One region of the Comamonas aquatilis genome, then DNA from elsewhere that is predicted to be linked to it. Evidence: predicted binding sites of a transcription regulator. Region 1 holds the regulator's gene; the other holds the start of a gene.

Region 1 (4,556 bases):
TCCCGAAAATTCAGCAGCCAGGCTTGCTCCATGGGCTCGAACAGCACCTCCCCCTGGCACATGATGGACATGATGACGGCCCGGCGCGCCATGTCATCGCGCGAAAGCGCCAGTCCTCGAACCACGGGTAGCATGCCGGCATCCAACGCGTCGTAGTACTCCTCCAGGGTTTTGGCGTTCTGGCTGTAGCTCGCACCCACCTTGCCGATGGCCGATACACCCAGCGCAATCAGATCGCAATCGGGCTGCGTGCTATAGCCCTGGAAATTGCGGTGCAGGCGCCCCTGCCGCTTGGCAATCGCCAGGGAATCATCGGGCAGGGCAAAGTGATCCATGCCCACATAGACATAACCCCCGTCCATAAAGGCATCAATGGCTCCCGAAAGCATATTGAGCTTGTCCTGGCCCATGGGCAAATCGGCAGACTCGATGCGACGCTGGGGCTTGAACCGCTCGGGCAGATGGGCATAGGCATACAGGGCGATGCGATCCGGGCGCAGCTCGTTGACCTGGGTCAGCGTGCGTGCAAACGACTGCGGGGTTTGCTTGGGCAGACCGTAAATCAGGTCCACATTGATGGAAGCAAAGCCCAGTTCACGCGCCTTTTGCACCAGGGCAAAAACCTGTTCGGCAGGTTGTTCACGGTGCACGGCTTTCTGTACCGCGGGGTCGAAATCCTGAACCCCGAAGCTCAGGCGATTGAAGCCCAGCTCCTTGAGTACGGCCAGGCGCTCATTCGTCACGGTGCGCGGATCTACTTCTATCGAGTACTCCCCACCCGCTTCGAGCTTGAAATGCTCACGCATCAAATCCATGAGCCGGGCCAGCTCGGCATCGGAGAAAAACGTGGGCGTGCCGCCGCCCAGATGCAGCTGGCTGACCGCCTGTCCCTTGCCGCAGTGCTCGGTGTGCAAGGCCACTTCACGCGCAAGATAGTCAAGATACTGGGTCGCTTTCTCGTGGTGCTTGGTCACGATCTTGTTGCAGGCACAGTAGTAGCACAGCGACTCGCAAAACGGCACATGCACATAAAGCGACAGCGGCAGCGCCCTCGCTGCACAGTGGGTCTTGCGTTGCTGGAGCGCCAGGATGTAATCCTCGGTGCCGAAAGCCTCTACAAAACGGTCGGCTGTTGGAAATGATGTGTAGCGTGGTCCAGGAACATCAAATCGACTCAGTAGTTCGGGCGTAACAGCGGTCATAACGTGAATGTCAGGATGCGCTCACATTGGCGGATGACAGCTTGTTTCCTGATGGGCAGGATTTCTGGCAACTGCAACCGCAATGAACTCGCACACATTGATTGAAGGAATGATTGCAATGTGCCCCAAGCCAAACACATCAGCCTTGATGGATATCAAGAAATGCCAAGGCAACAGCTGCGACAATTTGATCCATCTCATCACTCACCAAGAGGTCACAGATAGTCCAGGCCCACCGGCTTGCACCATCCCTGCTTACCCATGAATCTTCAGACCATCAAAGCAAGCTGCTCCAACTGCAATCTGCGCGAACTGTGCATGCCCATGGGCCTGGACGATGAACAGATGGAGCGTATTGATGAGATCGTGGCGACACGCCGCAAAGTCAAACGCGGTGGTCTGCTGTTTCGCAATGGCGAAGGTTTCACTTCGCTGTATGCCATTCGCACCGGCTTTTTCAAGACCTGCGTCGCCACCGAGGACGGCCGCGATCAGGTGACCGGCTTTCAGATGGCGGGCGAGATCATAGGCCTTGACGGTATCGTCAACGACCACCACACCTGCGACGCGGTGGCACTGGAAGATGCCGAGGTCTGCGTGATGCCGTTTGACAAGCTCGAGCAGCTCTCGCGCGAAGTCACCGCCTTGCAAAATCACGTGCACAAAGTCATGAGCCGCGAGATTGTGCGCGAACACGGCGTGATGCTGCTGCTGGGCAGCATGCGCGCCGAAGAGCGGCTGGCCGCCTTTGTGCTCAATCTGGTGCAGCGCCTGTCTGCCCGCGGCTTTTCCAAGTCGGAGCTGGTGCTGCGTATGACCCGTGAGGAAATCGGCAGCTATCTGGGCCTGAAGCTGGAAACCGTGAGCCGCACTTTCTCCAAGTTTGCCGAAGAAGGCATTGTGGAAGTCAAGCAACGCCATCTGCGCATTCTGGATACGGAGGCGCTCAAACGCATCGTCAACAGTCAGCAGTGCCACGACTAAGGCTCACCCCGCTTCACAATAAAAAGCCCGCTTCCATGGACGCGGGCTTTTTTCATGAAAGCGACTTACTCCACCAGCGGCGCGGAAACAATGCCGTGATTGAGCTCCTGCGCGGAGCGCGAAAGCAAACAGGTGATGTAGCTTGAAAAAAGGGTCACGCCCCAGAACACAAAGAACGCCAGCGTGTAGACAGCGTTGCGCGACCAGCCCACAGGGGCAATATCGCCGGGATCGACAAAAGCAAAAACCACCATCTCCATGATTGCCGCCGCCAGAAAGGCCGGCCAGGCAATCCACTTCCAGCGTTGAGCGAGCATGCTGCGTCTCCTTGGGCTGTGTCATCGGTGCAAAACATTTTGCACAAGCAGCCATGGAATGCGCCCCCGCAAACCCTTGGATTGCCGCAAACAGCGGGCAAGCCTCGGGAGAATTACTATTTATTTAATAGCTATCAGCACTTTGTGCATATGGACTAGAGGCCAAAATGCTTTGAATTTACCGAAAAACAAGCGTTTAGCGGTCCGTGGGGTGGTCCTTGGCCGGGGTAGCGGCGTGATTGCGACCTGTCACGGCAGGCGCCAGACTTTTTTGAGACTCTTCCAGACGCTTGTTGATCTCGATACCGTGCTGATAGTAGTCCGGGTCAATGACGGGATCGGGCGCACTGATGGCGATATAGGCGGTCACAAAACCGGCCACCACCACAATGGCCGGGCCGGCGACAACCAGCCAGACATGAGGAAACTTCCACCAGGGCTTGCCGTCTTCGGCATGAACCGGCTTGACAGCGCGCCCGGCAGGGGCAGAAACAGGGCTAGAAGACATGACAAAACCTCTTTGATCAATCTGCCACAAGCGCCTGCGAGGCGGCTGCGGCATTCACATTGTTAACGCGGCACCAGAAACACGGCTTTTTCAGACGTGCGCCCTGCCCCGGCAGTCACGGCATCCACATTGAAGTACACGGTATGCGAGCCCGGTGCTGCCGATCCATAGGGAATCTGCAGACCCACGGGCACGCCGCGCGTCTCCGCCGGCCCGACCACCACCTCATCTTCAAGCACCACCTCCAGGCCATCCAGTCCCGTGGCAGTGATGCGATAGCGCTGCTCCTGCTCGGTGGCATTCATGATCTGCAGGCGGTAGACATTCTCCAGCTTGCCGCCGGCCACAATGCGCGACAGCGAGGCGCGGTCACGAATCACATTGAGCTTGAGCGGCTCGCGCAGGATCAGACTGGCAATCATGGCCGCGCTCAAGCCCAGCAGCACCACCGTGTAAATCAGCACCCGCGGCCGAAATACTCTGCGGATGATCTGCGCCTGCTTCCAGGCCCTGGCGATGGCATTTTGCGTGCTCATGCGTATCAGGCCGCGCGCATAGCCCATCTTGTCCATCACGGAGTTGCAGGCATCGATGCACAGCCCGCAGCCAATGCACTCGTATTGCAGACCGTTGCGGATATCGATACCCACGGGGCAGACCTGTACGCACAGCTTGCAGTCAATGCAGTCGCCCAGACCCTGGGCCTTGGCATCCACCTGCTTGGTACGGGGGGCGCGCGGCTCGCCGCGCTGGCCGTCGTAGCTGACGATCATGGTGTCCTTGTCGAACATGGCGCTCTGAAAGCGCGCATAAGGGCACATGTATTTGCAGACCTGCTCGCGCATATAGCCCGCATTGCCATAGGTAGCAAAACCGTAGAACAGAACCCAGAAGATCTGCCAGTTGCCTTGCAGTTCAAGCAGCTGCGAACCCAGCTCACGGATGGGCACGAAAAAGCCCACAAAGGTGAAGCCGGTCCACAGGGAAACGGCAATCCACAGAAACTGCTTGAGTGACTTCTTCCAGATTTTCTCGAAAGTCCAGCCGCTCTTGTCTATGCGCATGCGGGCGCTGCGGTCGCCTTCGACCTTGCGCTCTATCCACATGAAGATTTCGGTATATACCGTTTGCGGACAGGAAAAGCCGCACCACAGACGCCCGGCCACCGCCGTGAAGAGAAACAGCGCCAACGCACTGATGATGAGCAAGCCCGTCAGATAGATGAAGTCCTGTGGATACAGCACCAGTCCGAAGAGATAAAAACGGCGCGCCTCCAGATCGAACAGCACCATCTGGCGCTGGCCCCACTGCAACCAGGGCATGCCGTAGAAGAACAGCTGGGTCAGGAACACCATGGCCCAGCGCCAGCGGGAGAAAAACCCGCTGATGGAGCGCGAGTACACCTTTTGCTCGGAGGCGAACATCGCCACCATCTTGTCCCCGTCCTCGGGCTCTACAGGCGTGATCGGGATGATCTTGCGGGGCTTGCCGTTATCGGGCTGCATGGCAGCTCCTTAATTTTTTGTAATGACTGAAAATTCAAAC
Region 2 (4,556 bases), on a different contig from region 1:
AGAGCCACGTAAGCCGGCGTTTTTGCGCCATCCACGGCTGTCAATTCCACAAAACTACCCATATCAAGCTCCTCTTTTCGTTGCACAAGTCGCACGCCCGGCGTGCGTTCGCAGCCTGTTTCACCCATGTCGGCAAGCTGGGTGCTGTAATGGCTGCTGCACGCCGGCGATCCGGCCATTTTTTCACAGGAGTGTTCATGGAGAGCAAAGCCTCCCGACGAAAAGTTGCCCTCATCACCGGCGGCAGCCGCGGCATAGGAGCGGCCACCGCCTTGCTGGCCGCAGCACAAGGCTGGGATGTGCTGATCAGCTACCAGAGCCAGCAGGCGGCGGCCGAGGCCGTGGTGGCCCAGGCGCGTGCACTGGGCGCCAACGCCCATGCCGTGCAGGCCGATGTGGGCGAGGAGGCCCAGGTGCTCAAGCTGTTTGGCGCACTCGACGAACGTTTTGACAGCCTTGACGCCCTGGTCAACAACGCCGGCGTGGTGGATGTGGCCCAGACCGTGGCCGAGTACAGCCTGCAGCGGCTGGAGCGCATGTTCCGCGTCAACACCGTGGGCGCTTTTGTCTGCGCCCGCGAGGCCGTGCTGCGCATGAGCATCCGGCGCGGCGGCCGTGGGGGGGCCATCGTCAACGTCTCCAGCATTGCGGCGCGCCTGGGTGCGCCAGGCCAGTACGTGGACTACGCTGCCTCCAAGGGTGCGGTAGATGTGCTGACCCTGGGCCTGGCCAAGGAGGTGGCCGCCGAAGGCATACGCGTGAACGCCGTGCGCCCGGGGCTGATAGAGACCGACATCCACGCCAGTGGCGGCCAGCCGGATCGCGTGCAGCGCCTGGCCCCGAATATTCCCATGCAACGCGGCGGCACCGCCCAGGAGGTGGCCGATGCGATCGTGTGGCTGATGGGCGATGGCTCACACTACACCACAGGCAGTCTGATCGAAATTTCCGGAGGCAATCTCTAATGGATCTCAAGCCGCTGATTACGCTGGTCGCCATCATCAACCCGCTGGCCATTGTTCCGTTCTTCATCCACTACACCGAGGGCCTGAGTCCGCAGCAGCGCCGGCAGACCATTCGCACCGCCGCCTTTGCCGCGTTTTGCGTGATTGCCGTCTGCGCCTTGCTGGGTCTGCAAATCCTGCAGTTCTTCAATATCTCGCTGCAAAGCTTTCAGGTGGGCGGCGGCCTGCTGCTGCTGCTCAGCGCCATGAATATGCTCAACGCGCGCCCGGCCGAAGAGCGGCCGAACAACTCCACGCTGGAGGCCGGCGTGGAAAAAGCCGCCATGGGCAACAGCATTGCCGTCGTGCCGCTGACCATTCCGCTACTGACCGGACCGGCCGCCATGTCCACGGTGGTGATCTATGCCGACCAGGCCCGCACCGTCTGGCAGCATATCTCGCTGGTGGGCTATGGCGTGGTGGTGGCGCTGGCCGTGGTGATCTGCTTTTCGCTGGCCGACCCGATTGCCCGCGTGCTGGGCAAGACCGGCATCAACGTGATGACCCGACTGATGGGCCTGATTCTGGCCGCCCTGGCGATCGAGGTGATGGCCGGCGGCCTGATCAAGATCTTCCCCATCCTGGCCTCACCGGCGATCTACCCCTGAGCTGCTACACCGCCTCCTGCAAGGGGGCGTGCTTGTTTATGCGGTATGCGCTGCCTGGCGTTCTGCGCTGCCGCAGGCTCCGCCACAGCCGGTGATCGGTTCCGCAGGCAGGGCTTCAGGCGTCAACAGCTGTCCCGTGACGGGATCAAAGCCCGTGCTGCGCATATGCAGGGCCAGGGCCGCATCCATGTTTTGCGCATGATGGCTGAACCAGGGGCCCAGCTCGGCCGCCATGTGGCGGATGCTTGCCAGATCGCCTTGCGCGCCCTTGACCGCGCCTTCGCGCATGACGGCCAGCACCACCTTGTGCTGCTGGCTATGGCAGTTGCCCGTGGCAAAGCCCGTGGTCTGCATCCAGCGGTCTTCCTGATCGAAGTGGTGCTGGGTATGCGCGATCAGCGCCTCCCACAGCGCCGGCAGCCGCGCATCGTCGACCGCCTCCACCTGCGCCAGCAAGGTCACGAACTCCTCATGCACGGCATCCATGACAGGCAGGTCCAAAACGAGAGCGGGCGTCCATTCCAGGCTGGCCATAGCGATTCCTTTGCGTTGCGGTTGGCAGTTCATCGCAGCTTAGGAAATACCGGCCCGGCGGCCATTGACCCACATCAGCAAAGCCGCGCGCCGTGACCGAAACGAATCAAAAAAGCCCTGCATGGCAGGGCTTGATCGAAAAGTACGATGCCGCTCAGCGCCCGTAGCCCTGCAACCACCGGCTGACCTGGGCGGTGACATCGTCCACGCTGCGGGCCATGGCCTGGGCGCCGCCCGCTGCATCGTTGGAGGCGGCCGGCGTCTGGGCCGTAAAAACCTTCTGGCCCAGCAAGGCATTGCCCGCGCCGCCGCTGGTCCGGCCTATCAGGCTGGCACGCAAGCGCACCACGGCCTGGCTGGTCTGCGCACTGTCGAACACCTGGCTGAACTCATCGATCTCCACGCGCAGCACGCCAATCGTGCGCTTGTCGCTCACCGTGGCGCTGACATTGTCTTTTTCGGTGAGGATGGGGCGCTCCTGACCCAGACGCATGCGTAGGCGCTGCTCCATCATCTGGGCCGGTGACAGGCCCCAACGCGCATTCTGATAGGCGCGCAGTTGCTGGCTGTCCGCATAGTTCAGGCGGTAGAACATGGCCGTCGTGCCGTCGGGCAAGCCCGGAGTCTGGACCTCTGCCAGCACCAGCGGCGTCAGCGCCGTCGCGGGTGCGGCCGCACTGGCAGGCTGCTGAGCGCCCAGATCGGCCAGCCCCAGGTCGTAGCGCACGGGCTGGATGGGAGCCGTGGGCAGGCCGGAGCAGGCGGCCAGCGCCAGCACCAGACCAGCCGCGCCGAAAGCGCCCAGCATCCGACGACCGAAGATTGAAGTGTTTTGCAATGCCATCACGATTCCTTGTTCCTGATTCAGCGGCTGGCGGCTGGTGCAGCAAAGCCGGGCTCGCCGGGTCCGGGCATGCCAGCGCCGGCGCCGTAGATCACGGCTTGCGGGTTGTCGTTGAAGCGGCTGGCCACATTGCTGATATTGCGGGCGGCGCGGGAGACTTCGTCTGCAGCATTGTTCACCCGTGGCAGCGTGCCCCGACCCATGCTCTCGGCAGCCTGTGTCAGCGCCTGCGTGCCCTGGGCGATCTGCTGCAGCGGCCCGTCAGGCGCATTGACCCTGCGCACCGTCTGCTGCAGCTCGGTGGCCACGCCGGTGGCCGCATCGCTGGCCTTGCTCAGGGATTGCAGCGTCTGGTGCGCGTCGGCGGTGATTTGCGGAAAGCCTGCAGCGGCCTTGTTCAGAGTGGTCGCCAGCTCCGTGACGCCGCCCGCCGCTGTGGCGATATTCTCCAGTGCCGCGCTCACGCGCTGCTGGTTGTCTTCGCCCAACATGGAGTTCAGGCGGCGTGAAATCTCATCCACCCGCTCAAGCAGCACCGGCCCCTGGTCGGCCAGCATATTGAGTGGCGAAGAGCGCATGAACAGGCGCGGCAAGCCGCTGGGGCCGGGCTTGAGCGCATGCGCCGAGGGTTTGCCGTCGTCGAGCTGGATATGGGCCAGCCCCGTCACGCCTTGATAGCCCAGCTGGGCGAAGGTATTGGGAGTGACCGGCGTGTTTTCGCCCACCGCAATGCGTATCAGCACATTGCCGGGAATCTGCGGGTCAAAGCCGATGCGCACCACCTTGCCCACGGGCACGCCTTTGTAGCGCACCGTGGCCTGGGGCTGCAGGCCGCTGACGCCGTCCTTGGTCGTCAGCTCGTAGAGCTGGTATTCGCGGTTGTCGCGCGTGAGCCAGACCGCCAGTCCGGCCAGCAAAGCGGCGACCAGCAGCACAAAAATGCCGGCCGCCATGGCATGAGATTTGTTTTCCATCAGCTTTCCTCTGCGGCCACGCCGCCTTGCACCGGGGCCATGGCGCGTCGGCCGCGATCGCCCTGGAAGAAGTGTTCGATAAACGGGTGTTCGACTTCGGCCACATCGCGTGGCGCACCGGTGAACAGCACTTTTTTCTCGGCCAGCACCGCCACACGGGTGGACAGGGCAAACAGCGTGTCCAGATCGTGGGTGACCATGATCACCGTCAGGCCCAGCTCGCGATGAATGTCGAGCAGCAGCTCGCAGAACTCGTCCGAGCCGTTCGGGTCCAGCCCAGCCGTGGGCTCGTCCAGCAGCAGCAGCGGAGGGTCCATCATCAGTGCCCGCGCCAGGGCCACGCGCTTGATCATGCCGCCGGACAGATCCGAGGGCATGCGTGCAGCGTGCTCGGGCTTCAGGCCCACCATCTGCAGCTTGACCAGGGCGGCATCGCGCACCACTTCGTCAGGCAGCGTGCCGCGCTCGCGCAGCGCAAACGCAATATTGTCCAGCACGTTGAAGGCCGAATACAGCGCGCCTTGCTGGAACAGCATGCCCACATGGCTGGCTGCCAGCTCGCCGCTGATGACTTCGCGCGAAGGCCGACCAT

Evidence for each region. Region 1 encodes FNR, which switches genes on or off when oxygen is low (the NO sensors DNR and NnrR bind a similar motif). Its sites were predicted from a motif close to TTGATNNNNATCAA; they were not measured.
Region 2: ACNAZA_RS09950 (hemerythrin domain-containing protein) is a predicted target of FNR. The motif match lies at 2,211-2,224, and genes of this name have one in related genera.

What each region holds. Positions count from the first base shown of each region.
Region 1 covers NZ_CBCSIW010000013.1:38,519-43,074, forward strand. The annotation lists gene hemN (oxygen-independent coproporphyrinogen III oxidase) at 1-1,202, opposite strand, end outside; gene fnr (fumarate/nitrate reduction transcriptional regulator Fnr) at 1,464-2,186, shown strand; gene ACNAZA_RS15025 (hypothetical protein) at 2,252-2,503, opposite strand; gene ACNAZA_RS15030 (FixH family protein) at 2,700-3,011, opposite strand; gene ccoG (cytochrome c oxidase accessory protein CcoG) at 3,074-4,516, opposite strand.
Region 2 covers NZ_CBCSIW010000006.1:63,326-67,881, reverse strand. The annotation lists gene ACNAZA_RS09965 (dienelactone hydrolase family protein) at 1-62, opposite strand, end outside; gene ACNAZA_RS09960 (SDR family oxidoreductase) at 198-965, shown strand; gene ACNAZA_RS09955 (MarC family protein) at 965-1,612, shown strand; gene ACNAZA_RS09950 (hemerythrin domain-containing protein) at 1,649-2,146, opposite strand; gene ACNAZA_RS09945 (ABC-type transport auxiliary lipoprotein family protein) at 2,301-2,990, opposite strand; gene ACNAZA_RS09940 (MlaD family protein) at 3,011-3,964, opposite strand; gene ACNAZA_RS09935 (ABC transporter ATP-binding protein) at 3,964-4,556, opposite strand, start outside.